One region of the Micromonospora sp. WMMD710 genome, then DNA from elsewhere that is predicted to be linked to it. Evidence: predicted binding sites of a transcription regulator. Region 1 holds the regulator's gene; each other region holds the start of a gene.
The links. The regulator HrcA, encoded in region 1, represses chaperone genes, less so after heat shock. The targets are predictions, from matches to a motif close to GGTTNGCACNCTCNNNNNGAGNGTGCNAACC.
Positions count from the first base shown of each region.

Region 1 (4,508 bases):
CACCCTGCTCCCCGCCGACGACCTGGCCCGCATCCTCGACGGCATCGACCGCACCTGGGGGCTGGCCGCCGACGCCGAGGTGACCACCGAGGCGAACCCCGAATCGGTCACCCCGGAATCGTTGCAGCGGCTGCGGGCCGCCGGCTACACCCGGATCTCGCTGGGCATGCAGTCCGCCTCGCCGGGAGTGCTGGCGATCCTCGACCGCACGCACAGCGCCGGCCGGGCCACCGCCGCCGCCCTGGAAGCCCGCGACGCCGGGTTCGAGCACGTCAACCTGGACCTGATCTACGGCACGCCGGGGGAGCGCGCCGAGGACTTCGCGGCCTCGCTGGAGCAGGTCGTCGCCGCCGGGGTGGACCACGTCAGCGCGTACGCCCTGATCGTCGAGGACGGCACCCGGCTCGCCGCCCGGATGCGGCGCGGCGAGCTGGCGTACCCCAGTGACGACGTCGCCGCGGACCGCTACCTGGCCGCGGAGGCCGCCCTCGACGCGGCCGGCCTGTCCTGGTACGAGGTCTCCAACTGGGCGCGCGACGACGCGGCCAGGTGCCGGCACAACCTGCTCTACTGGACCGGCGCGGACTGGTGGGGGTTGGGGCCGGGGGCGCACAGCCACGTCGGCGGGGTGCGCTGGTGGAACGTCAAGCACCCGTCGGCGTACGCCCAGCGGCTCGCCGCCGGCGTCTCACCCGGCCTGGCCCGGGAGGTGCTCACCACCGACGAGGCGCACATGGAGGACGTCATGCTCCGGCTGCGGCTCGCCAGCGGCCTGCCGCTGGCGGTGCTCGACGCCACCGGGCGGGCCGGCGCGCAACGGGCGCTGGCCGACGGCCTGCTGAGCGCCGAGGAGTACGCGGCCGGCCGGGCGGTGCTCACCCTGCGCGGCCGGCTGCTCGCCGACGCCGTCGTCCGCGACCTGCTGCCCTGAGCCGGCCCGCCGCCGGTGGCGGCGGTGTGCCGGGCCGGCCGGGGGAGCGGCCGGCCCGGGTCACTTGATGAAGCTGGCGGAGAGCGGGTAGCGGTAGAGCTGCCCCTCGTTGGCCTTGATGCCGGCGATGATGCCGAACACGGCACCGAGGATCACGGCGGCCGCGACCGGGATGAACCCGATCACGATGCAGGACAGCACCCAGCCGACCAGGCCGATGATCGACCAGATGAGCTGGAAGTTGAGCGCCGCCACGGCGTGCGCGCGGACCGTGGGGGACTGGTTGCTCCGGGCCAGCAGCGCCACCAGCGGCCCGATCCAGCCGAGCACACCGCCGCTGACGATCATCCCGGCGGCGCCGCCGAAGTGCGCGACCAACGCCCAGGTCTTGTCCTCGTTGTTGGCGTAGCCGCCGCCGGGGCCGCCGTAGGCGCCACCGGTCGGATATCCGCCACCAGGCGGCGGGAAGCCACCGGGCGGGTAACCACCCGGCGGAGGGTAGCCGCCCGACGGCGGTTGGTCACCGGTGGGCGGCGGATAGCCACCGGCCGGGGGATAGCCGCCCGGGCCGGGTGCCCCGGACAGTGGTGCGGTGGGTGGCTCGGCCGATGCGGACGAGCCCGGTGAGGTCGGCTCCGGCGGGTAGTTGCCGGGGTCTCCCGCTCCGGGAGGGCGAGGAGGTTCAGTCATGAGTGTCACGGTAGGGGCCGTTGGCAACGCCGCACCAGAGCGACACCGCCCGGTCGGGCGGGCCGATCGGCCCATCGGGGTGGCGCGGGCCGCACCGACGAGCTGTCGTTGATCATCGCGTCGGCGGGGGCCCCGACGTAGACTGGCACTCGTTACAGTCGAGTGCCAGGACGGTCCGCCGGCGTGAGGTGTCCGGCGGCCGACGTGCGACAGGAGGTGCGGAGGATGGGTCTCGACGACCGCAAGCTCGCCGTGCTCCGCGCCATCGTCGAGGACTACGTCTCCACCCAGGAGCCGGTCGGCAGCAAGGCGCTGGTCGAGCGGCACCAGCTCGGGGTCTCCCCGGCCACGGTCCGCAACGACATGGCCGTGCTGGAGGAGGAGGGCTACATCCGGCAGCCGCACACCAGTGCCGGCCGGGTGCCCACCGACCGCGGCTACCGGCTCTTCGTCGACCGGCTGTCCCGGGTCAAGCCGCTCAGCCCGGCCGAGCGCCGGGCCATCGAGCGCTTCCTCGTCGGCGCGGTCGACCTCGACGACGTGGTGCACCGCACCGTACGCCTGCTCGCCCAGCTGACCCGGCAGGTGGCCGTCGTGCAGTACCCGTCGCTGGCCCGCTCCTCGGTACGACACCTGGAGCTGGTGCCGATCTCCACGACCCGGTTGATGCTCGTCATGATCGCCGACACCGGGCGGGTGGAGCAGCGGCTGGTGGAACTGCCCGGCCCGGTGCCCGCCGACGACGTCACCGACCTGCGTCGACTGGTCAACGAGAAGCTCGCCGGCGCCCGCCTGTCGGACACGCCGCCGCTGGTGCAGGCGCTGGTCGAGGAGGCGCCGCCCGAGCTGCGTCCGACGATGACCACGCTCGCCACGGTGCTGCTCGAGACGCTCGTCGAACGGCACGAGGAACGCATCGCGCTGGCCGGCACCGCCAACCTCACCCGGGGCGGCCTGCTCGACTTCCAGGGTTCGCTGCGGCCGATCCTGGAGGCGCTGGAGGAGGAGGTCGTGCTCCTCAAGCTCATCGGCGAGACCGAGCCGAGCACGACCCGGGTGCTGATCGGCGACGAGAACGAGTTCGACAACCTGCGGGCCGCCTCCGTGGTCAGCACCGGGTACGGCCCGGGCGCCACCATCCTCGGCGGCCTGGGGGTGCTGGGGCCCACCCGGATGGACTACCCCGGCAATATCGCCACGGTGCGCGCCGTGGCACGCTACGTGGGCGAGTTGCTGGCCCAGAACTGACCAGTCAGGGCCGACGGCCGGCTGCGGCCGCCGGTCGGCGCAACGCGAGACGAACATGAGGACACGGAACGCAGTGGCCAGGGACTACTACGGCATTCTCGGTGTCAGCCGGGAAGCCTCCGATGACGAGATCAAGCGCGCCTACCGCAAGCTGGCGCGCCAGTTCCACCCGGACGTCAATCCGGACCCGGAGGCTCAGGAGAAGTTCAAGGACATCAACGCCGCGTACGAGGTCCTCTCGGACGACCGCAAGCGGCAGATCGTCGACCTGGGTGGCGACCCGCTCGCCCCGGGTGGCGGTGGCGCCGGCGGACCGGGTGGTCCGGGTGGTGCCGGCCCGTTCGTCGGCTTCCAGGACATCATGGACGCGTTCTTCGGCGGTGCGGCCGGCGGGGCTCGTGGCCCACGTCCGCGTACCCGGCCGGGCGCCGACGCGATCCTGCGACTCGAGTTGGACCTGCACGAGACGGCGTTCGGCGTCGAGGCCCCGATCACCGTCGACACCGCCGTGCTCTGCACCACCTGCTCCGGCGCCGGCACGGCCGCCGGCACCCACCTGGCCACCTGCGAGGCGTGCGGCGGCCGGGGCGAGGTGCAGTCGGTGCAGCGCACCTTCCTCGGCCAGGTGGTCTCGGCCCGGCCGTGCACCGTCTGCCAGGGCTACGGCACCACCATCCCGCACCCCTGCCCCACCTGCGCCGGCGACGGCCGGGTGCGCACCCGCCGCTCGCTGACCGTCAAGATCCCGGCCGGCGTCGAGGACGGCATGCGGATCCGGCTGGCCCAGCAGGGTGAGGTGGGCCCCGGTGGCGGCACCGCCGGTGACCTCTACGTGGAGATCCACGAGCGCCCGCACGACGTGTACTCCCGCAAGGGCGACGACCTGCACTGCCGGGTCACCGTGCCGATGACGGCGGCGGCGCTCGGCACCCGGCTGACCATCAAGACGCTGGACAGCGAGGAGACGGTCGACGTCAAGGCCGGCACCCAGCCGGCCAGCACGTTGCGGCTGCGCGCCCGCGGTGTGCCGCACCTGCGCGGCACCGGCCGGGGCGACCTCTACGTGCACCTGGACGTGCGGACGCCGACCAAGCTCGACCCGGACCAGGAGAAGATGCTGCGCGACTTCGCGAAGACCCGTGGTGAGGAGGTCGCCGAGCTGTCCAAGCAGGGCGGCTTCTTCTCCCGGATGCGCGACGCGTTCAACGGGCACGCCTGAGGTGTCCGCGCCGCTGTTCCTGGTCGAGGCGCTGCCCACCGGCGACACCCTGACCCTGGACGGCCCGGAGGGGCACCACGCCGCCACCGTGCAACGGCTGCGGGTCGGCGAGGAGCTGCTGCTCGCCGACGGGCGGGGCGGCACCGCCGCCGCCGTGGTCACCGCCGTCGGCCGGGGCACCCTGGAGGTCAGCGTCACCTCCCGGGGGTACGCGGACGCGTCCGTACCCCGGATCGTCACCGTGCAGGGCATCGCCAAGGGCGACCGGGGTGAGCTGGCCGTGCAGGCGATGACCGAGGTCGGGGTCGACGAGATCGTGCCGTGGGCGGCGTCGCGTTCGGTGACCCAGTGGCGCGGCGACCGGGGCGTACGGGCCCGGGACAAGTGGGTGGCCACCGCCCGGGAGGCGGCCAAGCAGGC
Region 1 covers NZ_JARUBD010000001.1:268,718-273,225, forward strand. The annotation lists gene hemW (radical SAM family heme chaperone HemW) at 1-931, shown strand, start outside; gene O7620_RS01390 (DUF4870 domain-containing protein) at 992-1,621, opposite strand; gene hrcA (heat-inducible transcriptional repressor HrcA) at 1,847-2,869, shown strand; gene dnaJ (molecular chaperone DnaJ) at 2,943-4,088, shown strand; gene O7620_RS01405 (16S rRNA (uracil(1498)-N(3))-methyltransferase) at 4,090-4,508, shown strand, end outside.

Region 2 (4,508 bases), 5.8 Mb from region 1:
GGCCGACCCGGGTGTCGGGCACGTGGACCTGGTCGCGGTGCTGCCGGAGCAGCGCCGCCCGGGGGGCGGGCCGCGCACTGGCGGCGCGCGCCGAGGCGGTGCTCGCCGAGCGTGGCGTGACCGAGGTGCTGCTCGCCGGGAACCCACCGTACTACGCGTGGCCGGGCATCGACGTGCGCTACACCCCCGCGGTCTGCGCCGCTCTGGCGCTGGGGTACCGGCAGGACCGGACGGCCTGGAACATGACCGCCGACCTGTCGTACGACGACTCGCCGGCGCTGCGGTCCACCGAGGCGGGGGAGCGGCGGCTGGCGGAGCGGGGCATCACGGTACGCCGGGCGGAGCCGGCTGACCTGCCGGCGCTGGCCGCGTTCGCCCGGTCCACCTTCGGCGGGACGTGGGACGGCGAGCTGGCCGGTTCGGTGGGTCGCGCGGGCGCCGGTTGTCACCTCGCGGAGCGGGACGGGCAGGTGCTCGGCTTCGCCGCGTACGGGTCGTCGCGGCCGAGCTGGTTTGGGCCGATGGGCACCGATCCGGCGGCCGAGGGTTCGGGAATCGGCGGGGTGCTGCTGCGGCGTTGTCTGCGCGACCAGCGGGCGGCGGGGCTGGACCGGGCGCAGATCGGCTGGGTGGGGCCGGTGCCGTTCTATTCGGGCAGCGCGGGCGCCCGGATCGAGCGGGTCTTCTTCCTCTACCGGCGGACCCTACCAGCGGCATAACTGGGCAAATGGGACATTGATTCATTCGCCCGCATCGCCCATCGACGCCCCCTACCGTTTCGGTAGAGGAGGCAGCCATGACCACGGATGACGACCAGACCGAGGACGGCCCGCCGATCACCTGGAAACCGGTCGGCGAACTGCCCGGCCAACTGCCGTTCGAACGGCTCGACTACGGAGACGCCGAGCAACTGGCCGAGATGACCACCGACGGCGAGCCGGTGGTCGAGGAGCCGCAGGAGATGGTGGACGCGCCGATCCAGCTGCTTCCGCCGTACGACCGGGCGCAGAAGCGGCGTAACCAGCGCCCGCTGCCCACCTGACGACGAACGGGGCGGACCGCGTCAGCGGCCCGCCCCGTGCGGTGTGTCGGAACTGGACTCAGAAGTCCATGTCCCCGCCACCCGGGCCAGCCGGGGCAGCCGGGGTCTTCTCCGGCTTGTCCGCGACAACGGCCTCGGTGGTGAGGAAGAGCGCCGCGATGGACGCGGCGTTCTGCAGCGCCGACCGGGTCACCTTGGCCGGGTCGATGATGCCCGCGGCCAGCAGGTCGACGTACTCGCCGTTGGCGGCGTTCAGACCGTGACCCGCTTCGAGGTTACGGACCTTCTCCACCACGACGCCGCCCTCGAGGCCGGCGTTGACGGCGATCTGCCGCAGCGGGGCGTCCAGCGCGACCTTGACGATGTTCGCACCGGTCGCCTCGTCGCCGACCAGGTCGAGCTTGTCGAAGGCGGTCTTGCCGGCCTGGACCAGCGCGACGCCACCACCCGGGACGATGCCCTCCTCGACGGCCGCCTTCGCGTTGCGAACGGCGTCCTCGATGCGGTGCTTGCGCTCCTTGAGCTCGACCTCGGTGGCCGCGCCGACCTTGATGACCGCAACGCCGCCGGCCAGCTTGGCCAGCCGCTCCTGCAGCTTCTCCCGGTCGTAGTCGGAGTCGCTCTTGTCGATCTCGGCCCGGATCTGGTTGACCCGACCCTGGATCTGGTCGGCGTCGCCGGCACCGTCGACGATGGTGGTCTCGTCCTTGGTCACCACGACCTTGCGGGCGCGGCCCAGCATGTCGAGGCCGACGGCGTCCAGCTTGAGGCCGACCTCCTCGCTGATGACCTGGCCACCGGTGAGGATGGCGATGTCGGCGAGCATGGCCTTGCGGCGGTCACCGAAGCCCGGCGCCTTGACGGCGACCGACTTGAAGGTGCCCCGGACCTTGTTGACGACCAGGGTCGCCAGGGCCTCACCCTCGATGTCCTCGGAGATGATCAGCAGCGGCTTGCCCGACTGCATGACCTTCTCGAGGATCGGGAGCAGGTCCTTGACCGACGAGATCTTGCTGTTGACGATCAGGAGGTAGGGGTCGTCGAAGACGGCCTCCATGCGCTCCGGGTCGGTCATGAAGTAGGCCGAGATGTAGCCCTTGTCGAAGCGCATACCCTCGGTGAGCTCAAGCTCCAGACCGAAGGTGTTGCTCTCCTCGACGGTGATGACGCCTTCCTTGCCGACCTTGTCCATCGCCTCGGCGATGATCTCGCCGACGGTGCTGTCGCCAGCGGAGATGGAGGCGGTGGAGGCGATCTGCTCCTTGGTCTCGACGTCCTTGGCGAGCTTGGACAGCTCCTCCGAGACGCTCGCGACCGCGGCCTCGATGCCCCGCTTCAGGGCCATCGGGTTGGCGCCGGCGGCCACGTTGCGCAGGCCCTCGCGAACCAGAGCCTGGGCCAGGACGGTCGCCGTCGTCGTGCCGTCACCGGCAACGTCGTCGGTCTTCTTGGCGACCTCCTTGACCAGCTCGGCGCCGATCTTCTCGTACGGGTCCTCGAGCTCGATCTCCTTGGCGATGCTCACACCATCGTTGGTGATGGTGGGGGCACCCCACTTCTTCTCGAGCACGACGTTGCGGCCCTTGGGGCCGAGGGTCACCTTTACGGCGTCAGCGAGCTGGTTCATGCCCCGCTCGAGGCCGCGGCGCGCCTCTTCGTCGAACGCGATCATCTTGGCCATACGGCGTTGTCCTCCTGGACACTCACGGGCCACCCGAGATGTGTGCCCCGGATGGGCCGCCTGGTGTACGCACCTTGGGACGTCGCCACCTGGCGACGACGACGTCCTTCGGCCGGGCCGGATAGCCCGCGACGACCGGCCATGTGCCGCCCCGGCGTCTCCACGCCGGTGCAACCTGGCCCCACCGTCCCGACCATTGGCACTCACGGTATGCGAGTGCCAATGACTTGTTTAGCACTCTCCCCTGCCGAGTGCAAGCACGATGGGGCCGGTCAGCGGAGTTCGGCGGCCAGCCCGGCGCTGTTCACCGGCGCCTCATGAGCCCGCTGCTCGGCGTATGTGACCAGCAGACCGATCAACTGGGCGAGGTGGGCCGGCAGGGCCAGCACGGCCGCGACCCCGGTCACCAGGACGATGCCGACCGCGGTGCCGGGTGACGCGAGCGGATCCGGACCCAGCGGGGCCGAGATGATCCCCTCCAGCACCGACGGGATCAGGGTGGCCACGATCACCGCCGCGGCGACGAGCGCCACCCGACCCAGCAGCAGGCCGAGCCGGTCGTGGAACATCCGGAATGACCGACCGATCGGGTTCTGCCGCTCGAACAGGTAGACCGGCCCGGCCATGCTCAGTGCGAACGCCAGGTAGATGCCCGGCAGGACGCAGAAGCAGACCCCCACCCCGATGAGCAGGCTGACCAGCAGGGTCCAGCCCCACAGCCCGAGCGCCCGCCGTACGCCGTAGCGCAGCGCCGGCCCCACGCCGACGGGCTCCCCCGCCGCCTGCCGGGTGATCACCCAACTGCCGGCGGCCCACCCCACGGCCTGCACCAGCCCGATCAGCAGGCTGCCGACGATGACCACGGACAGGACGGTGACCAGGTCCGTGACGAACGTCTCCGGCAGCTCGGACGGTGAGCCGGCCTCGACCTGCGCCGCCCAGCCGGCCGACGGGTCCACACCCAGGGAGATCACCCCGAGCACGGCGGCCGGCAGCACCTGGGTGATCAGCATGATCGGCACCAACAGCCGCCACCCCCGGCGCAGTGCTCCCGCACACCGGGCGAACCAGCCGCCGATACCCATGCCGGGCGGCGTGACCAGGGCGTCGTTCGGGTCGAACCCGTGACCCGGCGGGTACCAGCCGACCGGTGCCCCCGGATACCACTGCTGCCCCGGGTAGGGGCCGGCGCCGGGCGGGTATCCGCCGGTGGGCGGGAACGCCCAACCCTGCGGGGGCACCTGCGGCGTACCCCAACCGCTCTGCGTGGGATCCCAGCCAGGCGGCGGGCCGCCGGGAACGCCCGGCCCGTCAGGCGGAGTGGGCGGGGGTGGCTGGTCGGTCATGAACCCTCCTCAGCATCGGCTGGAACGGTTCACGATCTTCCCGGGTGTGTGCCCGCACCGCAGCCGCGACGCGCGGGAGGAAAAGACTCAGGCGAGCAGGCGTACGCGCTCGGCCTGCGGGCCCTTCTGACCCTGCGCGATCTCGAACTCCACCCGCTGACCGTCGTCCAGCGCCTTGTAACCGTCCATCTCGATCGCGGAGAAGTGGACGAACACGTCCTGACCGCCGTCGACGGCGATGAAGCCGTAGCCCTTTTCGGCGTTGAACCACTTCACGGTGCCCTGTGCCACGGTGCACTTCCTCACTCTGCGCAGCGTTGCCTGCCCGGGCGCACGGCCTGGCCGAGCGCCCGCGGACCACCGCTCCAGCGATCGATGACGGCCGCTGAAACGGGTGACCGAAATCGCACGCTACACGAGGAGTGACGGCCGCGCACGA
Region 2 covers NZ_JARUBD010000001.1:6,028,306-6,032,813, reverse strand. The annotation lists partial or broken gene O7620_RS27935 (GNAT family N-acetyltransferase) at 1-719, shown strand, start outside; gene O7620_RS27930 (hypothetical protein) at 797-1,042, shown strand; gene groL (chaperonin GroEL) at 1,101-2,723, opposite strand; gene O7620_RS27920 (hypothetical protein) at 2,996-4,069, opposite strand; gene O7620_RS27915 (cold-shock protein) at 4,157-4,360, opposite strand.
Region 2: a site for HrcA is predicted at 2,918-2,948, ahead of groL (chaperonin GroEL). Genes of this name have one in related genera too.

Region 3 (4,508 bases), 6.1 Mb from region 1:
AGGGGTCACCGGCACCGGCAGTCCGTCACGGCCCGAGGGGCCAGCCGGCGACACCGGACCCGCCGGGGACACCGGGGCCACCCGGGGCGCGGGTGAGGTCCAGGGCCAGGGGTCCAGCTCGAACGGGCCGGCGATGAACAGCCAGAGCACCAGGGCACCGAGGCCGCCGCCGACGAGTGATGGCAGCGCGTCGAGGACGTCCGCGCCGGGGCGGGTCAGCGCGGCGGCCACGCCGATGACGCCGAACGCCGCGATGCCGGCCAGACCGAGGGCCAACCGGCGCACCGCCAGCACTCCGAACAGGGCGGCGAAGCCGCCGAGCAGCACGGCCGTACCGACCAGCAGGGCGATCTTGTCGGCGGTGCCGAAGACGTCGATGGCGAACTGCTTGACCGACTCGGGGACGGCGTCGACGACCACCCCACCGACCGCGACCAGCGGCGCCGACCGGGGGCCGGTCAGCACCGCCACCGGTTCGGCGATCCCGATCGCGACGGCGGCAGCGGTCACTCCGGCCAGCGCGGCGTACCGCCGTGACGTGGTGCTCATCGGCCCAGTGTGCGCGATCACCGCGCCGGGTCGCCAACGACGTCAGCGCTTGGTAATGACCGGCGAAGACGGACCGGGGCACACCGCCGTACGACGGTGTGCCCCGGGAGGTGTCGCTACCGGGTCAGAAGCCCGGGCCGTGCTGGTGGCCGTGGCCGTGGCCGTGCCCACCGGCGGCGGCCGGCTCGGCCTGCTCCGGCTTCTCCACCACGAGGCTCTCCGTGGTGAGCAGCAGACCGGCGATCGAGGCGGCGTTGGTGACCGCGTTGCGGGTCACCTTCACCGGGTCGATGATGCCGGCCTTGGCCAGGTCGACGTACTCGCCCTTGGCGGCGTCGAGGCCGTTGCCCCACTTCAGGTCGGCGACCTTCTGGGTGACGACGTAGCCGTCGTGACCGGCGTTCTGCGCGATCCAGCGCAGCGGCTCGACGAGCGCCTTGCGCACGACCGAGACGCCGACCTTCTCGTCACCGGTGAAGCCCAGGTCGTCGTCGAGCACCGGGAGGATCTGCACCAGGGCGGCGCCGCCGCCGGGCACGGTGCCCTCCTCGACCGCGGCCTTGGTCGCCGCGATGGCGTCCTCGATGCGGTGCTTGCGCTCCTTCATCTCGACCTCGGTCGCCGCACCCACCTTGATCACGGCGATGCCGCCGGAGAGCTTCGCCAGCCGCTCGGCCAGCTTCTCCCGGTCCCAGTCGGAGTCGGAGGCCTCGATCTCCTTGCGGATCTGGGCCACCCGGTCGGCGACGTCGGTCTTCTGGCCGCCACCGTCGACGATCGTGGTGTTCTCCTTGTCGACCACGACGCGCCGGGCGGTGCCGAGCACCTCCAGGCCGACCTGGTCGAGCTTGTAGCCCAGCTCCGGGGCGACCAGCTCGGCGCCCGTGGAGATCGCGATGTCCTGCAGCATGGCCTTGCGACGGTCGCCGAAGCCCGGGGCCTTCACGGCGCAGACCTTGAGGGTCTTGCGCAGCGAGTTGACCACCAGGGTGGAGAGCGCCTGGCCGTCCACGTCCTCGGCGATGATCAGCAGGGGCTTGCTGTTCTGCAGGACCTTCTCCAGCAGCGGCAGCAGTTCCTCGATCGCCGAGATCTTCTGGGTGGTGACCAGGATGTACGCGTCCTCGAGGACGGACTCCTGACCCTCCAGGTCGGTGACGAAGTTCGGCGAGATGAAGCCCTTGTCGAACTGGAGACCCTCGGTCACGTCCAGCTCGGTGGTGAGCATCGAGCCCTCCTCGACGGTGATGACACCGTCGCGGCCGACCCGCTCCATCGCCTCGGCGATCAGGTCGCCGATGGTGGCGTCCTGCGCGGAGATCGTCGCCACGTTCGCGATCGAGTCCTTGCCGGCGACCTCCACGGCCCGGCCGAGCAGCGCCTCGGAGACCTTGGCGGCCGCCGCGTCGATGCCCCGCTTGAGGCCGGCCGGGTTGGTCCCGGCGGTCACGTTGCGCAGACCCTCGCGAACCATCGCCTGGGCCAGCACGGTGGCGGTGGTGGTCCCGTCGCCGGCGACGTCGTTGGTCTTGGTCGCCACCTCCTTGACCAGCTGCGCGCCGAGGTTCTCGTAGGGGTTGGTGAGCTCGATCTCCTTGGCGATGGTCACACCATCGTTGGTGATCGTCGGCGCACCGAATTTCTTGTCCAGGACGACGTTGCGCCCGCGCGGGCCGAGGGTGACCTTGACCGCGTCCGCGAGGGCGTTGACACCGTGCTCCAGCAGGTGCCGGGCGTCGTCCGAGAAGCTCAGGATCTTCGCCATGAATGTCCCTTCGAAGCGTCATTGCCCCGGCCCGGCGAGCCGGACCGGGGCAATGGCACTGATCGGTTGCTTACTTCTCGATGACCGCGAGGACGTCGCGGGCGGAGAGCACCAGGTACTCCTCGCCGGCGTACTTGACCTCGGTGCCGCCGTACTTCGAGTAGAGGACGGTGTCGCCGACCTGAACGTCAACCGGAACCCGGTTGCCGTTGTCGTCGACGCGCCCCGGGCCCACAGCGAGGACGGTGCCCTCCTGCGGCTTCTCCTTGGCGGTGTCGGGGATCACGATGCCCGACGCCGTGGTGGTCTCAGCCTCGTTCGCCTGGACCACGATGCGGTCCTCGAGCGGCTTGATCGCAACCTTGGTCGCGGTAGTCACGGGCATACCCTCCTGGGGTACTGGTTTCGTTGCTGGCCAGCGGGGCTGACCAGCGTCAATCTGCCTCATGCCACCGGGCGGGACCGTCGTCGCGGGTGCCGGTCCGCCTGGCGTGCGCACCCGGGTCGCGAGACCCGGAAGCTGGCACCCTCATGGTGAGAGTGCTAATCGCAGGTTATTCCGTGGCTAGCACTCCGTCAAGGAGAGTGCCAGCGCGTCGCGCCCCGCCAGCCAGGATTTCCGAATCGACCGGGACAATGGCGGAGTGGATCTCGACCAGCTGGCGACGCTGCGTACCCCCGAGGGGTCGGCCGCGCTCGCGGCGGCGGCCGAGCTGGCCGGCGGTGATCCGCTGACCGCGGCGTCGGCCCTGCGCGCGGCCGGGGTGCCGCCGCCGCTGGCCGCGGCGGCGCTCACCCAGGCCGAGCTGCGCCACCGGGCGGTCGGCAAGTTCGGTCCGGCCGCGGCGGGGATGTTCCTCACCCGCGCCGGGCTGGAGCAGGCCACCCGCCGGGTGGTCGCCGACCGGCGGGCCGCCCGGCTGGCCGCGGCCGGCGTTCGGACCCTCGCCGACCTCGGCTGCGGCCTGGGCGCCGACGCGCTGGCCGCGGCCCGTGCCGGCATCCGGGTGTACGGGGTGGAGGCCGACCCGGTGACCGCCGCGATGGCCGCCGCCAACGCGGCCGCGGCGGGGCTGGCCGACCTGTTCACGGTCGAGTGCGGCGACGCCACAGCGTTCGACGTCACCCGGGTCGACGGGGTCTTCTGCGATCCGGCCCGCCGGACGACCGGCACCGGGCGGCGGATCTTCGACCCGCGCGCCTACTCGCCACCCTGGGACTTCGTGACCGGGTTGGCCGAGCGGGTGCCGCGCACCGTGGTGAAGGTGGCGCCGGGCCTGGACCACTCGCTCATCCCGCCCGGCGCGGAGGCCGAGTGGGTCGGCGTGGACGGCGACCTGGTCGAGGCCGCGCTCTGGTGCGGGGAGCTGGCGGAGGTGCCCCGCCGCGCCACGCTGTACCGCCAGGAGAGCGGCGAGACCCGCCGCCACCAGCTCACCGGTTCAGGTGCCACCGAGGCGCCGGTCGGGACGGTGGGCCGCTACCTCTACGACCCCGACCCGGCGGTGGTCCGCGCGCACCTCGTCGCCGAACTGGCCGACGAGCTGCACGCCACGCTGGGCGACCCGAGCATCGCCTACCTCTACGCCGAGCACCCGACCCGCACCCCGTACGCCCGCTGCCTGGAGATCACCGACGTGCTGCCGTTCTCGCTCAAGCGCCTGCGGACGCTGCTGCGGGACCGCCGGGTGGGTCGGGTGGAGATCCTCAAGCGGGGCTCGGCACTCACCCCGGAGCAGCTCCGGCGGGACCTACGGTTGACCGGCGACCAGGCGGCGAGTCTGGTGCTCACCCGGGTCGCCGGGGCGCCGACCGTACTGATCGGCCGGCCGGTCGACTAGCGTCGTCGGTGTGGCGGGACAGGGCACTCCGGCGACGGCACTACTGGTCAAGCGTGGCATCGCGCATCGCACCCACCCGTACCGGGTGGCGCCGGACGCCCCGAACTACGGCGCGCTGGTGGCGACGGCGCTCGGCGTGGCGCTGGAGCGGGTGTTCAAGACGCTGGTGACCGACGTGGACGGCGCACTCACCGTGGCGGTCGTACCGGTCAGCGGTGAACTGGACCTCAAGGCGCTCGCGGCGGCGGTAGGCGGCAAGCGGGCCGCGCTGGCCGACCGGGTGGTCGCCGAGCGGGCCACCGGCTACGTGCGGGGTGGGATCAGCCCGCTCGGGCAGCGCCGGCGACTGCCCA
Region 3 covers NZ_JARUBD010000001.1:6,357,379-6,361,886, reverse strand. The annotation lists gene O7620_RS29550 (molybdopterin-dependent oxidoreductase) at 1-549, opposite strand, end outside; gene groL (chaperonin GroEL) at 674-2,314, opposite strand; gene groES (co-chaperone GroES) at 2,385-2,699, opposite strand; gene O7620_RS29535 (methyltransferase domain-containing protein) at 2,959-4,155, shown strand; gene ybaK (Cys-tRNA(Pro) deacylase) at 4,166-4,508, shown strand, end outside.
Region 3: a site for HrcA is predicted at 2,833-2,863, ahead of groES (co-chaperone GroES). Genes of this name have one in related genera too.